DNA from 4 places in the Serratia marcescens subsp. marcescens ATCC 13880 genome. Region 1 is predicted to be linked to each of the others. Evidence: predicted binding sites of a transcription regulator. Region 1 holds the regulator's gene; each other region holds the start of a gene.
What was found. Region 1 encodes PurR, which represses purine synthesis genes. Its sites were predicted from a motif close to CANGCAAACGTTTGCNTG; they were not measured.

Region 1 (4,752 bases):
CAGCAGCCACGGCAGCAGGGTTTTGCCATTGATGCGCTTGAGCGCGGCGCGGCAGCCATAGCCCCCCAACAGGAAAGCCAGCGTCTGCGGCACATAGCTCAGACCGATGTCGCTCGGGCCGTAGCCCATATCACCGAGGATGAACGGCGAGCCGGTCAGCCAGGCAAAGAAGCCGGCCGAGCAGGCGGCGTACATAGCGACGTTGCCGCTGAACACCGGGGATTTCAATAATTGCCAAAAACTGACGCCGCTTTTTGGCGCATCGGCGGCGGGTTGCGTTTTGGCGCGATCTTTGAGCAGCAACGTCGGCAGCAGCAGCAGGGCGGTGATGGCCAACAGCACGGCGAAGATCGCGCGCCAGCTGGCGTGGTTCAGCAGCCAGGCGCCAAGCAGCGGCGCCAACGCCGGCGACAGCGCCACCAGCGGCATGATGGTGGCGAATACGCGGTTGGCCTGGCCTTCGCGGTAGCGGTCGACCACCAGCGCTTGCCAGATGGCGGCGGCGGAACAGACGCCGACGGCCTGAATAAAGCGCAGTATCCAGAGCTGCACGGCATTTTCCACCCACAGCATGCCCAGGCAGCCGAGCGCGAACAGCGACAGGCCAATCAATAATACCGGTTTGCGGCCCAGTCGGTCGGAGAGCGGCCCCCACAGCAACTGCGCGAAGGCGAAGCCGGCCAGAAAGATGCTCAGGCTGGCGCTGACCGCGCCGGCGGAAATTTGCAGTTCCTCCCGCATGGCGCCGAAGGCGGGCAGGTACATATCGGTCGCCAGATAACCCAGCATGCTCAGGCCGGCGAGGTAGAACATAAAACCAAAGGAGTTTCGCATGGTATTTCTCGTTAATATTTTAGTGTCGCAGGTTTTTAGCGCCGGCCAGTGTATCCGGCTGGATCTCTGCTTGTGAAACGGTAATATTTGCAAAGTGCTGTTAAAAAAATTGAAGGCAAAGCGATGTGGTCTGAATATTCTCTTGAAGTTGTTGACGCGGTGGCGCGCACCGGCAGTTTCAGCGCGGCGGCGCAGGAGCTGCACCGGGTACCGTCGGCGGTGAGCTATACCGTGCGGCAACTGGAACAATGGCTGGCGGTGCCGCTGTTTGAGCGGCGTCACCGTGATGTGGAGTTGACGCCGGCCGGCGCGCTGTTTATCAAGGATGCGCGAGTTGTTATCAAAAAAATGCTCGACACCCGCCGCCACTGTCAACAGGTGGCCAACGGGTGGCGCGGCCAGCTGAATATCGCAGTCGACATCATCGTCAAACCGCAGCGCAGCCGCCAGCTGGTGCTGGATTTCTACCGCCATTTCCCCGACGTTGAACTGATGCTGCAACCCGAGGTGTTCAACGGCGTGTGGGATGCGTTGGTGGACGGCAGGGTGGACATGGCGATCGGCGCCACGCGCGCGGTGCCGGTCGGCGGCGGCTTCGCTTTCCGCGACATGGGGGATATGAACTGGCTGTGCGTAGTCAGCCCACAGCATCCGTTGGCGCAGCTGGCAGGGCCATTGAATGACGATCGGTTGAGGCCATACCCTGCGCTTTGTCTGGAAGACACCTCGCGCAATCTGCCCAAGCGCGTCACTTGGACGCTGGATAACCAGCGGCGGCTGGTGGTGCCGGACTGGACCTCGGCGCTCGACTGTTTGTGCGCCGGATTGTGCGTCGGCATGATGCCGGCGCATCTGGCGCTGCCGCTGGTGCAGTGCGGTGAGCTGAAGGCGTTGCAGTTGCAGCAGCCGTTTCCCGCCAGCCCCTGCTGCCTGACCTGGCAACAGGATAAACCGTCACCGGCGATGAGCTGGCTGCTGGCGTACTTGGGCGATGGCGAGACGCTGAATCAGGAGTGGCTGAGTGAGGCGGCACCGGAAGCCGCGCAGGCCTCCGGCAGGGAAGATGATCAGCGGCGGTAGTCGATGAACGGACCATCGGCGACCGAACGGCGTTCGACCAGCTTCGGATGCACTTCGATCACCTGCGATTCTTCGCGCTTGCTGATGATGCGATCCAGCAGCATGGTGAAGGCCATTTCTCCCAGGCGTTCTTTCGGCTGGTGAATGGTGGTCAGCGCCGGGGTGAAGTAGCGGGCGTTGCGCACGTTGTCATAGCCGATCACGGAAATATCCTGCGGCACTCGCAGCCCCAGCTCGTCAGCGGCGCAGATGGCGCCCATCGCCATGATGTCGCCGCCGCAAAATACCGCGGTCGGCCGCTGTTTTTGCGACAGGATTTGGTGCATCGCCTTGTAGCCGGACTCCGGCTCGAAGTCACCCTGGACGATCCACTCTTCGCGAATGTCGATATGCGCTTCCTGCAGCGCCTTCATAAAGCCCTGATGACGGCCGCCGCCGGTGTTGCGCGACAGCTGGCCCGGGATGGCGCCGATATCGCGGTGGCCGCGCTCGATCAGGTAACGGCCGGCCAGATAGCCGCCTTCGAACGCGTTATCGATGATGGTGTCGGTGAAGTCGCCGCGCGCGGCGCCCCAGTCCATCACCACCATCGGGATATTACGGTAGTCCTCCAGCATGCCCAGCAGTTGATCCGGGTATTCGGAACACATGACCAGCAGGCCGTCGACGCGCTTTTGCGCCAGCATCGCCAGGTAGGCGCGCTGCTTGTCCAGATTGTTGTGCGAGTTGCACAGGATCAGGGTGTAACCTTTGCTGTAGCAGCTGTTTTCCACCGCCTCGATCACTTCGGCAAAATAGGGCGCTTCGCTCGAGGTGGCCAGCAGGCCGATCGACTTGGTGTGATTGACTTTCAGGCTGCGCGCCACGGCGCTCGGCGAGTAGTGCAGCTCTTTGATGGCGGCCCACACGGCCGCTTTGGTCTCTTCGGCGACGAAACGAGTCTTATTGATGACGTGCGAAACGGTGGTGGTGGAAACGCCCGCGCGTTTGGCCACATCTTTAATCGTTGCCATGTAAGGAATGACTCCTGAACTCACATGTTTACAGCATGTAAGTGTGATGTTAATCGTTTGCCTACGTAGATCCTTCTCCAGAGAAGCGAAAACTGAGTTTTTAGTGTGTTGAAGTCTTCAGCGCTTAATCAGGAGGGGCATGGATGCCGGTACGCAGTTGTGAACTGCGAATTTTGTCGCATATTGAACAAAAGTGGAAGAGGTAATCGAGATTATAAACCGGGAAATGATAACAAGATTTTATCGGCGAACTGTGGGAAAATGATTTGACGTACTAATTGTGCGCCTTTTATCCTTAGGAAAGCCCATTTTAAAGGAGTTGTCATGGATACCGATCTGAAGATGTCTCTGTTCACTACCGTCGGCGCGTTGGCGATGATCATCGCTTTCAGCTTTGTCGCCGCGTTGAACTGATCTCCCGCCGGTTTTAAAAAAGGCGCAGCCTCTGGCTGCGCCTCGTTACTTAGGCAAGGCCTGCGTTTACGCCAGGTTTTCCGCCGCAAATGTCCAGTTGACCAACGCCCAGAAGTTTTCCAGGTATTTTGGACGCGCATTGCGGTAATCGATGTAATACGCGTGTTCCCACACGTCAACGGTCAGCAGCGGTTTATCTTCACCGGTCAGCGGAGTTGCCGCGTTGGAGGTGTTGACGATCGCCAGCGCGCCGTCCGGTTTTTTCACCAGCCAGGTCCAGCCGGCGCCGAAGTTTTTCACGGCGGCATCGGTGAACTGTTCTTTGAACGCAGCGAAAGAGCCGAAGGATTTGACGATCGCGGCCGCCAGTTCGCCCTGCGGTTCACCGCCGCCCTGTGGCGACAGGCAGTGCCAGTAGAAGGTGTGGTTCCACACCTGCGCGGCGTTGTTGAACACGCCGCCGTTGGAGGTCTTGATGATCTCCTCGAGCGATTTGCCCTCGAACTCGCTGCCTTTCACCAGGTTGTTCAGGTTAACTACGTAGGTATTGTGGTGTTTGCCGTAGTGGTATTCCAGGGTCTCGGCGGAGATGTGCGGCTCGAGCGCGTTTTTCTCATACGGTAATGCAGGTAATTCAAACGACATTGCTTCCTCCTTTACAGCGCCACTTTTTTCCCGCCGAGGCGGGAGCCAGATGGGCCGTTTTTTATTGTGGTCATTCAATCTTAACAATTTTCATCATAAAAAACAGGAAGAAAAGCGAGAAATGCGCGTGGGGAGGTGCGATGGGCGATAGCTTGAGCAGGCGGTTGCGACCGGGGCCGCAACCGCGCAGAGCAGGGAGTTAACGGATGGTTTTCGGCGTCACTACGCGGCGTGCGCCGATGTAGTGGTTCTGCCAATAGTCGTTGTCGAGCTGGCTGATGCGGATCTCTTCGCCGGTGCGCGGCGACTGGATGAATTTGCCGTTGCCGAGATAGACGCCGACATGATCCGCCACGCCGCGGTTGTTGATGCGGAAGAACACCAAATCGCCGCTTTCCAGTTCGCTTTTCTTGATCGGCGCCGCGTCGCGCAGGTGATACATTTCGTTGGCGGTGCGCGGCATCTTGATTTTCACCACGTCTTTATAGGCGTAATAGATAAGTCCGCTACAGTCGAAGCCGGTGCGCGGCGAGCTGCCGCCCCAGCGGTAAGGTTTGCCCATCTGATCCATCAGCTTGGCCATCGCAGTCTGCTTGGCGTGCTGGTAACGCTTTTTGTGCGCCGGGCTGAGTTTCAACGGTTTTTCATCACGCGCCAGCTTGGCGGTAGCCATACCGGCGTCGCGGTGGCGGCCATAGCCTTTTTTATAGCCCTTTTTCGGCGGGGTGACTTTAATCTTGGCGATTTTCTGCGCTTTGGCCTTGGG
Region 2 (4,752 bases), 460 kb from region 1:
GTCGAAGCGCGCAAAGGCCTGCTGCGCGTTGGCGATGGTTTCCTCATCGAGGTGCGCGATCAGCCGATCGGCGGCGCGCCAGGCCTCTTCGGTGGTTTCCCGCACGATGACGTGCAGACGGATGCCGAAACGCACCTGGCGGCCCTTCGCCGCCGCTTTGGCGCGTACTTCCTCGATCTTCTCTTTGACCTGCGCCGGCGGCTCTCCCCAGGTGAGGTACATTTCTACCTGTTCAGCGGCCAGATCCTGCGCGGCGGCGGAGGATCCGCCGAAATAGAGCGGCGGGCGCGGCTGCTGCACCGGCGGGAACAGCAGCTTGGCACCTTTCACCTGAATATGCTTGCCGTGGAAATCGACGGTTTCCCCTTCCAGCACCCGGCGCCAGATATGAGTGAACTCGGTCGAGGCCTCGTAACGCTCTTCATGACTGAGATGTAACCCCTCCGCCGCCAGCTCTTCCGGATCGCCGCCGGTGACCAGATTGAACAGCGCGCGCCCGTTGGACAGGCGATCCAGCGTCGCCGCCTGACGCGCCGCCAGCGTAGGAGAGATGATGCCCGGCCGCAACGCGACCAAAAATTTCAGCCGCTGGGTGACCGGGATCAGCGAGGCGGCCACCAGCCAGGAGTCTTCGCAAGAGCGACCGGTGGGGATCAGCACGCCGCCGAATCCCAGCCGATCCGCCGCCTGGGCGATCTGCTGCAAGTAACCGTGATCGACGCTGCGAGCGCCCTGCGCGCTGCCAAGATAGTGGCCGTCGCCATGGGTGGGTAAAAACCAGAAAACGTTCAGGCTCATCGTCAATGTTCCCCCGTATTTATTGTGCGCTTGGGCGCCAGATGCGTTGCGAGATGTCGACCTTCACCGGCACCAACCGGTTGGCGTAAAACAGGTCGGCGGTTTGCTGCTGTGCGGCGATCGTATGCGCATCGAGCGGTGTGATGGCGGTCGGAGGGCGGTGATCCAGATAGCTGGCGATCACCGGTTCCGGCAGCCCCATGGCGTTGGCCAGCAGGGTCACGCTTTGCGCCCTGTCGCTGCGGGTGAGCGCATCGGCCTGGGTCAGCACCGTCAAGACCTGGCTGATAAAGGCGCCATTAGCTTCGACATAGGGGCGCGCCGCCAGATAGAAGGAACCGGTCTGATTCAGATCGGTGCCGTCGCCGAGCACCCGCACGCCGCCCTGCAGCAGCGCGGCGGAATAATAAGGATCCCAGATCGCCCAGGCATCGACGTTGCCCTGCTGGAATGCAGCGCGCGCATCGGCGGGCGTTAAATAGGCGGGCTGGATATCCGTAAATTTCAGTCCGGCTTTTTGCAGCGATCGCAGCAGCAGGTTATGTGAGCTGGATCCTTTCTGGAACGCGACCTTATGGCCTTTCAGATCGGCGACGGTTTTGATCGGGCTGTTTTCCGGCACCAGGATCACTTCCGCCTTCGGTTTGGGCGGCTCAACGCCGACATACAGCAGATCCGCCCCGGCGGCCTGCGCGAAGATCGGCGGAATATCGCCGGTGCTGCCCAGATCGATGCTGCCGACGTTCAAGGCCTCCAGCATCTGCGGGCCGGCGGGAAACTCGATCCAACTGATGCGGGTAGCGGGGAAACGTTCCTCCAGCAGCCGGTGGCTCTTCGCCAGCACCAGACTGACCGATCCTTTTTGGTAGCCGATGCGGAATTGCGCCGGATCCTGAGCGACGGCGGCGTTGGCCCAAACCAGCGACAGCAGGCCGGTGAAGGCGGCGGCGCTCAGCCAACGCCGCAAAGCGATGCGTTGTTTCATTCAGGCTCTCCTTTTCCAGGCGTTTCAGGCGGTTTGACGCGCCGCCAGTGGCGAGGCGACGCGCAGCGCAGGCGGTTTGCGGCGGCCAAGCGCCAGATAGAAACTGGCCAGTGCCTCTTCCAGCCGGGCGGCCACGGCGTCGGTGAGCGTGGCGCCTTCGTCGGTCAACTGGATCTGGCTGTCGTCGGCGAACACGCCGTGCAGCACCTCTTGCGCTTTCAGCGCCGCCAGCACCGGTTTCAACGCATAGTCCACCGCCAGCATGTGGCCGACAGACCCCCCGGTCGCCAGCGGCAACACCACCTTATGATCCAGAGCGCGTTCCGGCAGCAGATCCAGCAGGGTTTTCAGCGCGCCGGAGAACGACGCTTTATAAACCGGCGTGGAAATCAGCAGGCCGTCGGCCTGCGCCAGCTGCTCGGCAAACGCCTTGATCGCCGGACTGTTGAAGTTGGCGTACAGCAGATCTTCGGCGTCAAAGTCGTGCAGGGTATAGGCCGTCACTTCCACCCCTTGCTGCCGCAGCCAGTTCTGACTCAGCGAGAGCAGCGCGGCGGAACGTGATGGGATGCGTGGGCTACCGGCCAGTGATATAACGCGCATTGCCACTCCTTATAACTAAAAGTTAGGTTTAATTAGAAAATCAATGGGAAGTGTTTTAAACCTACCAGCAACCGGGCGCGTTTTTTAAATCTCATTTTTTGATTTGGATATGCGCAAAAGCGGATTGGCAGCGATTTGGCGGCGAAGAGGGAAAACGATTGCGTAAAAACGGCTTTTTTTGCCTTTAATCAATTCCAATTAGGCGGGGGATACCGGATAATACGCCCCCGGTTTGCAACCGGGAAATCAGGAGAGTCCATGTACTACCCCCTCATCAGGAAAGCGTTGTTCCAGCTCGATCCGGAGCGCGCGCACGAAGTGACCTTTCGTCAGCTCAGCCGTATTACCGGCACCCCATTAGCGTTTCTTGTCCGTCAGTCCGTGCCGACCAAACCGGTCAGCTGCATGGGGCTGTCGTTTAAAAACCCGCTGGGATTGGCCGCCGGTCTGGATAAAAACGGCGAATGCATCGATGCGTTCGGCGCGATGGGCTTCGGCCATGTGGAGGTCGGCACCGTGACGCCGCGTCCGCAACCGGGCAACGACAAGCCGCGCTTGTTCCGCGTGGTTGAGGCGGAAGGCCTGATTAACCGCATGGGGTTCAATAACCATGGCGTGGACAATCTGGTTGAAAACGTTAAGAAATCCCATTTCGGCGGCATTCTTGGGATCAATATCGGCAAGAATAAAGACACGCCGGTCGAGCAGGGCAAAGACGATTATTTGATCTGCATGGATAAAGTTTATCCGTATGCCGGATATATCGCGATTAACATCTCTTCACCGAATACGCCGGGGTTACGATCCTTACAGTATGGCGAAGCGCTGGACGATCTTTTGGCTGCGATTAAAAATAAGCAGCAGGAATTACATGCGCGTCATCACAAATATGTGCCGGTGGCGGTAAAGATCGCGCCGGATCTTTCAGAAGAAGAATTGATCCAAATTGCCGATAGCCTGGTGCGGCATAATATCGATGGCGTGATCGCCACCAATACCACGTTGGATCGAAAATTGATCCAGGGGTTGAATTATTGCGAACAAGCGGGCGGGTTAAGCGGGCGTCCGTTGCAATCACGCAGCACCGAAGTGATCCGTCGTCTCTCCACCGAACTGCAGGGGCGCCTGCCGATTATCGGCGTAGGCGGCATCGATTCGCTGACGGCGGCGCGCGAAAAAATGGAGGCCGGCGCGAGCCTGCTGCAAATTTATTCCGGATTTATCTATCACGGCCCGCGTTTGATTAAAGATATCGTTACCCATATCTAATATTTTTCCTCTCATTTTATTCCGGGGGTTTATTTCTGCCCCCGGCTCGTCTATATTTTGTTCGTTAGCATAAATATCGTTCGCGGAATTATCCGATGTTTAAGCTATTTTATCGGTGATAAAATCGCCTTTTAGGGTGAGTGCGGCGTTGGCATAGGCAGCGAGAAGGATACGAAATGAAGATAAAACCTGACGATAATTGGCGTTGGTATTTTGATGCCGAACACGATCGGCTAATGCTGGATTTAGCTAATGGTATGATCTTTCGTTCACGTTTCCCGGCCAAAATGTTAACGCCGGACGCCTTTGATGAATGCGCTTTTTGCGTGGATGACGCTGCCCTTTATTTCACCTATGAAGAACAGTGCAAGCAGGTCAAGCTGAGCCATGAACAGCGCGCCGAGCTGGTGTTGAATGCGCTGGTCGCCTATCGCTTCCTGAAACCGCTGATGCCAAAGAGCTGGCATTTCTCGCAGCAGCATTACCCGCTGCAGCCGAAAAACGGCGAGCTGGCGGCGGTGAAAGTGATGGAGAGCGGCGCGGAAGCGCGCTTGCTGGTGGTGGAGGCCGGGGATAACGCCAGCCTGTGCCTGCTGGCGCAAAATCAGCTGACGGTCGCCGGCCGTACCATGGTATTGGGCGACGCCATCAAGGTGATGCACGATCGGCTGAAACCCTGCGTGCAGGATGAAAGCGCCGCCCCGGCTTACGACAGGGCGGTATAAGGCGGATTACGCCAGGGTCAAATCACTTTTCGGGATGCAGCTGCAGCACAGGATGGTGCCGTTGTCGCCCAGCGCGCTTTTCTTCAGGGGCGCGACTTCACCGCTCAGCAACGTAATGCGGCAACTGCCGCAAATCCCGGCGCGGCACGAGTAAGGCACGCGGATGCCTTGCTGCTCCAGCTGTTCGAGCAAAATCTGCTGGTTGTTGCCGGTAAACACCTTTCCTTCATATTCGATCGTGACGCTGTGCGCGCTGTCTTGCGGCGCTTGCACGCTCTCCACCACTTTGCCTGCGCCATAAGGGCGCGGCGGCTTGGTCGACAGCACTTCCACCGTATCGCCCACGCGGATGATGCCGCTGTTGCGCGCGAT
Region 3 (4,752 bases), 2.0 Mb from region 1:
GGTTACCTTGTTACGACTTCACCCCAGTCATGAATCACAAAGTGGTAAGCGCCCTCCCGAAGGTTAAGCTACCTACTTCTTTTGCAACCCACTCCCATGGTGTGACGGGCGGTGTGTACAAGGCCCGGGAACGTATTCACCGTAGCATTCTGATCTACGATTACTAGCGATTCCGACTTCATGGAGTCGAGTTGCAGACTCCAATCCGGACTACGACATACTTTATGAGGTCCGCTTGCTCTCGCGAGGTCGCTTCTCTTTGTATATGCCATTGTAGCACGTGTGTAGCCCTACTCGTAAGGGCCATGATGACTTGACGTCATCCCCACCTTCCTCCAGTTTATCACTGGCAGTCTCCTTTGAGTTCCCGGCCGAACCGCTGGCAACAAAGGATAAGGGTTGCGCTCGTTGCGGGACTTAACCCAACATTTCACAACACGAGCTGACGACAGCCATGCAGCACCTGTCTCAGAGTTCCCGAAGGCACCAATCCATCTCTGGAAAGTTCTCTGGATGTCAAGAGTAGGTAAGGTTCTTCGCGTTGCATCGAATTAAACCACATGCTCCACCGCTTGTGCGGGCCCCCGTCAATTCATTTGAGTTTTAACCTTGCGGCCGTACTCCCCAGGCGGTCGATTTAACGCGTTAGCTCCGGAAGCCACGCCTCAAGGGCACAACCTCCAAATCGACATCGTTTACAGCGTGGACTACCAGGGTATCTAATCCTGTTTGCTCCCCACGCTTTCGCACCTGAGCGTCAGTCTTCGTCCAGGGGGCCGCCTTCGCCACCGGTATTCCTCCAGATCTCTACGCATTTCACCGCTACACCTGGAATTCTACCCCCCTCTACGAGACTCTAGCTTGCCAGTTTCAAATGCAGTTCCCAGGTTGAGCCCGGGGATTTCACATCTGACTTAACAAACCGCCTGCGTGCGCTTTACGCCCAGTAATTCCGATTAACGCTTGCACCCTCCGTATTACCGCGGCTGCTGGCACGGAGTTAGCCGGTGCTTCTTCTGCGAGTAACGTCAATTGATGAACGTATTAAGCTCACCACCTTCCTCCTCGCTGAAAGTGCTTTACAACCCGAAGGCCTTCTTCACACACGCGGCATGGCTGCATCAGGCTTGCGCCCATTGTGCAATATTCCCCACTGCTGCCTCCCGTAGGAGTCTGGACCGTGTCTCAGTTCCAGTGTGGCTGGTCATCCTCTCAGACCAGCTAGGGATCGTCGCCTAGGTGAGCCATTACCCCACCTACTAGCTAATCCCATCTGGGCACATCTGATGGCAAGAGGCCCGAAGGTCCCCCTCTTTGGTCTTGCGACGTTATGCGGTATTAGCTACCGTTTCCAGTAGTTATCCCCCTCCATCAGGCAGTTTCCCAGACATTACTCACCCGTCCGCCGCTCGTCACCCAGGGAGCAAGCTCCCCTGTGCTACCGCTCGACTTGCATGTGTTAAGCCTGCCGCCAGCGTTCAATCTGAGCCATGATCAAACTCTTCAATTAAAAGCTTGATTTGCTTCCACTCGAGAAGCGATGCTCAAAGATTTACTGCATGAATTTTACTTCAGTTAGTCACTCTTCAAGACTTGATATTTTTTTGCATCCGAAGATGCTGGATATCGTCTTGTGGAGTGCCCACACAGATTGTCTGATAAATTGTTAAAGAGCAGTGAGTTAGGCGCTTTCGCTTGCTAACTCGAGGTGGCGTATATTACGCTTTCCTCTTTCAGAGTCAACCCTAATTTTCAGGGTTTTTTCTCTGCGACCCCCGGAGACTCTGTGAAGTTGTTCACATGTTCCGTGTCGATGGAGGCGCATTATAGGGAGTTCCTCGCAGGCCGCAACAGGTATTTTCAGCAAAAACGATCGTTCGCTGCATTCCACAGCAAAACCCCGCCTTATACCCACTTGCACACAGTGTTATCCACAGATGCGATTTGCACGGAAAATTTACGAGCGCCACGCAAACGTTTTCGCTACAATTCCCCGCGACGAAACGATCCCCCTTTTTATGGGGGCGCTACCTGAATATGTGCCTGACCCTCCCTTTATAAGGCAAAAAACCCTTCCTTATAGAGAGAACGAGGTGGACATTCACGTAACGCTCTTTAATTGCGACTCAAAGCCAAGGGATAAAACCATGCAACAACCTCGTCCAATCCGCCGGGCCCTGCTCAGCGTGTCTGACAAAACCGGTATCGTTGAATTCGCCGAAGCGCTTTCCCAGCGCGGCGTTGAACTGCTCTCCACCGGCGGCACCGCTCGTCTGCTGGCAGACGCCGGTCTGCCCGTTACCGAAGTTTCCGACTACACCGGCTTCCCGGAGATGATGGACGGACGAGTTAAGACCCTGCACCCGAAAGTCCACGGCGGCATTCTCGGCCGCCGCGGCCAGGACGACGCCGTCATGAATCAGCATGACATCAAGCCTATCGACATGGTGGTCGTCAATCTGTACCCGTTCGCCCAAACCGTGGCGCGCCCGGATTGCTCGCTGGAAGACGCGGTTGAAAATATCGATATCGGCGGCCCGACCATGGTGCGCTCCGCCGCCAAGAACCATAAAGACGTCGCCATCGTGGTGAAAAGCAGCGACTACGCCGCCATCATTACCGAGATGGACAACAACGACGGCTCGCTGCGCTATGCCACCCGCTTCGATCTCGCCATCAAAGCCTTCGAACACACCGCCGCCTACGACAGCATGATCGCCAACTACTTCGGCGCGCTGGTGCCGGCGTACCACGGCGAGACCGAGCAACCGTCCGGCCGCTTCCCGCGTACCCTGAACCTCAACTACATCAAGAAGCAGGATATGCGCTACGGTGAGAACAGCCACCAGCAGGCCGCCTTCTATATAGAGGAAGAGGTGAAGGAAGCGTCCGTCGCGACCGCCGAGCAGCTGCAGGGCAAAGCGCTGTCCTATAACAACATCGCCGATACCGACGCCGCGCTGGAATGCGTGAAAGAGTTCGCCGAACCGGCCTGCGTGATCGTCAAGCACGCCAACCCTTGCGGCGTGGCGATCGGCGACGACATTCTGGCCGCCTACGAGCGCGCTTACCAAACCGACCCGACCTCCGCTTTCGGCGGCATCATCGCCTTTAACCGCGAGCTGGACGCCGCCACCGCGCAGGCGATCATCAGCCGCCAATTCGTGGAAGTGATCATCGCGCCAAACGTCACCCAGGAAGCGCGCTCCCTGCTGGCCGCCAAACAGAACGTGCGCGTGCTGGCCTGCGGCCAGTGGCAGCAACGCGTGGCGGGGCTGGACTTCAAGCGCGTCAACGGCGGCCTGCTGGTGCAGGATCGCGATCTGGGCATGGTAACCGCCGCCGATCTGCGCGTGGTATCCGAGCGCCAGCCGACCGAGCAGGAACTGCGTGATGCGCTGTTCTGCTGGAAAGTGGCCAAGTTCGTGAAATCCAACGCCATCGTTTATGCGCGTGACAACATGACCATCGGCATAGGCGCCGGCCAGATGAGCCGCGTTTACTCCGCCAAGATCGCCGGCATCAAAGCGGGCGACGAAGGGCTGGAAGTGAAAGGCTCCGCCATGGCCTCCGACGCCTTCTTCCCGTTCCGCGACGGCATCGATGCCGCCGCGGCGGTTGGCATCACCTGCGTGATCCAGCCTGGCGGCTCAATCCGCGACGACGAAGTGATCGCCGCCGCCAACGAACACGGCATCGCGATGATCTTCACCGACATGCGTCACTTCCGCCATTAATTCCTTTTGCCGCGTGCGCTCCGGCGCACGCCATTCGTGGAGCCCCTGATGAACATTTTGATTATCGGCAACGGCGGGCGCGAACACGCGCTGGCCTGGAAAGCCGCCCAGTCTCCGCTGGCGGACAAAGTCTACGTCGCGCCGGGTAATGCCGGCACCGCGCTGGAAGCCAATCTGGAAAACGTGGCGATCGCCGCCACCGACATCCCCGCCCTGGTCGCGTTCGCCCAGAGCCATGACATCGGTCTGACCATCGTTGGGCCGGAAGCGCCGCTGGTGATCGGCGTGGTCGACGCCTTCCAGGCCGCCGGTCTGAAAATCTTCGGCCCATCACAGGCCGCCGCGCAGCTCGAAGGCTCCAAAGCCTTCACCAAAGATTTCCTGGCGCGCCACCGCATCCCGACCGCCGAATATGAAAACTTCACCGAGGTGGAGCCGGCGCTGGCCTATGTGCGCCGCAAAGGCGCGCCGATCGTCATCAAGGCTGATGGCCTGGCGGCCGGTAAAGGCGTGATCGTCGCGATGACGCTGCAGGAAGCGGAAGAAGCCGTGCGTGACATGCTGGCCGGCAACGCCTTCGGCGACGCCGGTCATCGCATCGTAGTGGAAGAGTTCCTCGACGGCGAAGAAGCCAGCTTCATCGTGATGGTCGATGGCGAGAACGTGGTGCCGATGGCCACCAGCCAGGACCACAAGCGCGTCGGCGACGGCGATACCGGCCCGAACACCGGCGGCATGGGGGCCTACTCTCCGGCGCCGGTCGTGACCGACGAAATCCACCAGCGCGCCATGGACCAGGTGATCTGGCCGACGGTGCGCGGCATGGCGGCGGAAAGCAATACCTACGTCGGCTTCCTGTACGCCGGCCTGATGATCTCCGCCGACGGCCAGCCGAAGGTGATCGAATTCAACTGCCGTTTTGGCGATCCGGAAACTCAGCCGATCATGCTGCGCCTGCGCTCCGATCTGGTGGAGCTGTGCCTGGCGGGTGCCGAAGGCCGTCTGAATGAGAAAA
Region 4 (4,752 bases), 1.3 Mb from region 1:
CCGCCCCGTCGCTGGCCACCGAGTGGAGCGTCAGCCCGGACGGCAAGACCTACATCTTTACCCTGCGCCAGGGCGTGAAATTCAACAGCAACAAATACTTCACCCCAACGCGCGACTTCAACGCCGAAGACGTGGTGTTCACCGTGATGCGGCAGAAGGATCCCGCTAACCCGTATCACAAGGTCTCCGGCGGCAACTATGAATACTTCACCGACATGGGCCTGGATAAGCTGATCACCAAGGTGGAAGCGGTGGACGAGCATCACGTGCGCTTCACGCTGAGCCAGCCCAACGCCGCCTTCGTCGCCGACTGGGCGATGGATTTCGCCTCGATCCTGTCCGCCGAATACGCCGACGCGATGCTAAAAAAGGGCACGCCGGAATACGTCGACAACTGGCCGATCGGCACCGGGCCGTTTGCGCTGCAGCAGTACAAGCAGGATTCGCTGATCCGCTACACCGCCAACCCGCACTACTGGCAGGGCGAAGTGGCCAGCAAGCACCTGATCTTCTCGATTACGCCGGATCCGCAAACCCGGCTGGCCAAGCTGAAAACCAACGAATGCCAAATCATCCCCGCGCCGCTGCCGGAACAGTTCGCCGCCATCAAGGCCGACGGCAACCTGCAGCTGCACGACATTACCGGGCTGAACGTCGGCTATCTGGCGTTCAACACCCAGAAAAAACCGTTCGACAACCTGCTGGTGCGCCAGGCGCTGAGCTACGCGGTAGACAAGAAAGCGATCGTCGCCGCAGTGTTCAAAGACAGCGGCACGCCGGCCAATTCGCTGCTGCCGCCGGGCATGCTGGGCTACAACGACAAATTGCCGGAGTACGCCTACGATCCGCAGAAGGCGCGCGAGCTGCTGAAGCAGGCAGGGCTGGAACAGGGCTTTGAAACCGACATTTGGTCAATGCCGGTACAGCGTCCTTACAACCCGAACTCGAAACGCATCGCCGAGATGATCCAGAGCGACTGGGCGAAGGTGGGCGTGAAGGCCAAGATCGTCACCTGGGAGTGGGGCCAGTATCTGGCCGGGCTGCGCAAAGGCGAGCAACAGAGCGCGCTGTACGGCTGGGTATCGGACAATGGCGATCCGGACAACTTCGCCACCCTGCTCGGCTGCGCCGGCGTGCAGAGCGGCGCCAATGTGGCGCGCTGGTGCGATAAGGATTACGACCGGCTGATCCAGCAGGCGATCCAGGAGAACCAGCCACAGGCGCGCGCCAAGCTGTATCAACAGGCGCAGGTGATCTTCGCCAAACAGGCGCCGTGGCTGCCGCTGGCCACCGGCAAAGTGTTCTACGCCACCCGCAGCAACCTGAGCGGCTACGTGGTGGACGTGAACGGCAGCGATTTCGCCAAGGCCAAATTGAACTGATCTCAGGCGCCGCAGCGAGGGCTGCGGCGTAATCCGCTTCATCGCTTAATAAGCTGCCAGCCTCTGAACCTATCGTTTATTAGCTTCATAACTTGCGACGCTCACCTATCGCCAGGCGCATATCCCCCTAAACCAATAGCTTAATAAGTGAGTTGAACCTGGCGTTTTGCCTAAATTGCGCGCACGCGCTTTCCTCCGATGTAACATTTCGTTACCATCGGCGCACAGACCCTTTAACATCAAAAGGTAACCCGGTGCAGAACACCTACATGCCGTGGCAAATTCGCCTGCACTGGCTGGTGGCGATCCTGCTGGTCATCACCTGCGTCACCATCGAGCTGCGGGGCTTTGCCGAACCGGGCAGCGCCCCCTGGTTCGTGCTGGTTGTCACCCACTTCAGCTGCGGCGTAACGGTGTTTGCGCTGATGATCGCCCGCCTGTTCCTGCGCTGGCGCCGCCCCTCGCCCGCCATCGCGCCCAAACCGCCGAAGTGGCAAACCGGCCTGGCGCACCTGACGCACACCCTGATTTACCTGCTGCTGCTGACGCTGCCGGTGCTGGGGGTGTATTCGCGCTATCTGGGCGGCAAGGAGTGGTTTCTGTTCGGCCTGCCGATGCCGTTCGCCGACGTGGCCGATCGGCCGCAGGCGCGGACGATTATCGGCTGGCACAAAACGCTGGCGTCATTCGGCTACTGGCTGATCGGCCTGCATGCCACCGCCGCGCTGTTCCACCACTATATCGTCAAGGACAATGCGCTGGTGCGCATGCTGCCGCTGATGAAAAAGCGCTGACCAGCCGGCGCCAGGGAAGAATTTTCGGGCCACGCCCGCTGACAGGGAATGATATGCAAACCCAATTTTTTAATGTGACCGTCGAACAATGCGCCTGCCAGCAGACGGCGCCCGACAACCTGGTGAGGATCATCGCCTCCGGCCAGACATTCTTTTTTTACCGTGACGACTTCAGCGACAGCGAAAATCTGCTGGCCAGGCTCGCCGCCGGCGATCGGGTGAAGATCGGCGCCCACCGCCTGCAAGACGGCAGCTACTGGCTGCACTGGCTGCTGCACGGGACAAAAGGCCGGCTGGAGCCGGACAGAACGCTGAAATACAAGCTGAAATACTTCGCCCTGCTGCTGCTGGGCGCGGTGCTGGCCGGCGGTTTCCCGGCGGCCTTTTTCATCATGGACGGGGAAGATTCCTGGCTGACCATCGTCCTGTTCTTTATCGCCATCATCGCCGGCCTTATCGGCATCGGCATGGTGCTGTTCGTCGGTTCGGAGCTCCTGCTGATCGGGCACCGCGGCCGCAGGCGCCTGCTCCGGGCGCTGGATCGCGTGCTGCAGGGGCAAGACGTTACGCCGCCCGGCTCGCTCAGCCTGAAAATCCCCGGCATCAAATACCGGGCTGTCCGCGCAGACGCTGTGCCGGCAACCGCACCGCTGCAGACCGCGTCCCCCCTCCCGGACGGCGTCGAGACCTCTGGCATCGAGACGGTCAACGCCCTGAACTACGAACTCTGCCAATATGAGATCCCGCGGCAGGTGCAGTATTTGGATACGTATGCGTGGCGCCAGAAGGAGACGCACTTCGCGTTGACGACCCGCGCGCTCAATGTCCCCAATACCAAACTGCATCCGGTATTTCGTCGGCAACATCCGCTTTTCATCGCCAAAGGCGATCCGCTGCAGGTGCTGTATTGCGAGAACGACGTCATTCCCGAGTTGCCTAAAGTGCGTGGGATCATCAATCATCGCGATCGCCAAACCTATCTCATCGGCGGCAATCGCTACTTCACCGAAGCCGGTCTTAACCTGTGCGCGCGCGTTGTCTTCATTTTTGGGGCAATCGTGGCGTGTTTTGTGCTCGGCATGATGGTGGTGGATAACGCCGATACCCCGGCCGGCTTTCACCTGGATGCCTGGACCCTGAAGCGTCTCGGCAGCGAATTGCCGCCGATTATTCTGCTGCTGATGCTGATGGTCAGCGGCCTGGCGCTGTTGATCGAGGGGTTCGCCCAGATCTGCCGACTGTACTCTTTTGACCAGCACCGCACGTTTAAAACGTTTAAATACCTGCGAAATCTGCGCCGCAGGTTATGGCGGCAGGCTCAGGTGACGGAGCTGAAATGATGACGTTAGCGCTTTATAAAAGACCCCTTATTATCCTGACGCTGTTTTTGGCCAGCGCGCTGGGCGTCTATTTGCTCGCCCCTGAGCAACGCTATGCGCAGTGGCAATGGACTCAGGGCGACCAGGCGTTGCCGACGATAGCCCGTTACGATCTCATCCACAGCTACCCGGCGCAGGACGGCGCTCTGCTGCTCACCAGCAAAAGAAGTGAAGACCGCGCGTACAATAGCTTTTACGGCTGGGCGGCCAACTACCTCAGCCAGGTGCTGTTTGCCGGCCCAAAAGGGTTACAGATGCTGGGGGAACTCGACGACTTGATCCACGATGCGGTGTGCGGCGAACAGGAGTGCGTGCTTTTTCTCTCTGAGGGCCGCAGGCTGGTTGACGTGCAACGGGGCACCATCGGGGCGCTGATCCCCTGGCCGGAAGGCGACGACAACCGGCCTTCCTTTGTCGGCGGCAAACTGGTGGCGCAACCGGGAAAACGCGCGCTGTATCTCATCAGCACCGAAGGCGTATTCTACAGCCCGGACTTCGGCGCCCATTGGCGGCAGACGCTGGAGCTGCCGGCGCTGCTGGACGCACGACAACTGCTGGGCTTTGAGCGCGGCGAAGAGGACTCACCGACGGCTTACGCCTCCGGTAAGCGCAAATCCATGCCCGAGATTTTTACCGCCGTTGATGGCGATCGCGTGCATTTCTGGATGAACCCGGTGCTCGGCTCCGGCGCGTTACACATCGCCGTTAACGGTAAAACCGGCGAGGTGACTGAACTGCATTGGCTGCTGGTGCGCGTCAAGGAAAGCGCGCAGGCCCCGGACGGCGGCATCTACCTGATCGCACAAACGCTGGACAGGGGACTGTATCAGCTTCTGCGTTATCAATCCGACGGGCAGTTGAAGGTGCTGCTGGAGACCGGCGATAAATCGCTGTATCAGCTCTGGGCGGGCAACGATAAGCTGGTCGCCCAAACGGATAACGGCGATGCGCGTCTTTCGCTGATTTTCGATCTGCGCTCATCCGAAGTGCGCTACCGACAGCCGTTGGAGTACCGGTACAACGGGCGCGACGACACGCGCCAAACCGTGATCGAACCGGAAAGCCACTATGACGATGACGGGGAGACCCCGGCGCTGCCCTACTTCGTTCGCTATCGCTCCACCACGCCGTGAACATAAGGAACTTGCCATGCTGTTAGGTTATGGCGCCGGCGTCGCCGGCCTGCTGGCGCTGTTA

Region 2: a site for PurR is predicted at 2,534-2,551, ahead of pyrD (quinone-dependent dihydroorotate dehydrogenase). Genes of this name have one in related genera too.
Region 3: a site for PurR is predicted at 1,968-1,985, ahead of purH (bifunctional phosphoribosylaminoimidazolecarboxamide formyltransferase/IMP cyclohydrolase). Genes of this name have one in related genera too.
Region 4: a site for PurR is predicted at 1,561-1,578, ahead of cybB (cytochrome b561). Genes of this name have one in related genera too.

What each region holds. Positions count from the first base shown of each region.
Region 1 is NZ_CP071238.1:2,287,735-2,292,486, forward strand. It holds gene punC (purine nucleoside transporter PunC) at 1-834, opposite strand, end outside; gene punR (DNA-binding transcriptional activator PunR) at 958-1,914, shown strand; gene purR (HTH-type transcriptional repressor PurR) at 1,902-2,927, opposite strand; gene cydH (cytochrome bd-I oxidase subunit CydH) at 3,252-3,341, shown strand; gene sodB (superoxide dismutase [Fe]) at 3,408-3,986, opposite strand; gene J0F90_RS11040 (C40 family peptidase) at 4,186-4,752, opposite strand, start outside.
Region 2 is NZ_CP071238.1:1,827,347-1,832,098, forward strand. It holds gene ssuD (FMNH2-dependent alkanesulfonate monooxygenase) at 1-798, opposite strand, end outside; gene J0F90_RS08595 (sulfonate ABC transporter substrate-binding protein) at 818-1,783, opposite strand; gene ssuE (NADPH-dependent FMN reductase) at 1,808-2,386, opposite strand; gene pyrD (quinone-dependent dihydroorotate dehydrogenase) at 2,645-3,655, shown strand; gene J0F90_RS08610 (cell division protein ZapC) at 3,832-4,380, shown strand; gene J0F90_RS08615 (YcbX family protein) at 4,387-4,752, opposite strand, start outside.
Region 3 is NZ_CP071238.1:302,591-307,342, reverse strand. It holds rRNA gene J0F90_RS01415 (16S ribosomal RNA) at 1-1,510, opposite strand, end outside; gene purH (bifunctional phosphoribosylaminoimidazolecarboxamide formyltransferase/IMP cyclohydrolase) at 2,148-3,737, shown strand; gene purD (phosphoribosylamine--glycine ligase) at 3,786-4,752, shown strand, end outside.
Region 4 is NZ_CP071238.1:982,693-987,444, reverse strand. It holds gene J0F90_RS04565 (ABC transporter substrate-binding protein) at 1-1,382, shown strand, start outside; gene cybB (cytochrome b561) at 1,652-2,176, shown strand; gene J0F90_RS04555 (hypothetical protein) at 2,230-3,516, shown strand; gene J0F90_RS04550 (hypothetical protein) at 3,513-4,688, shown strand; gene J0F90_RS04545 (hypothetical protein) at 4,705-4,752, shown strand, end outside.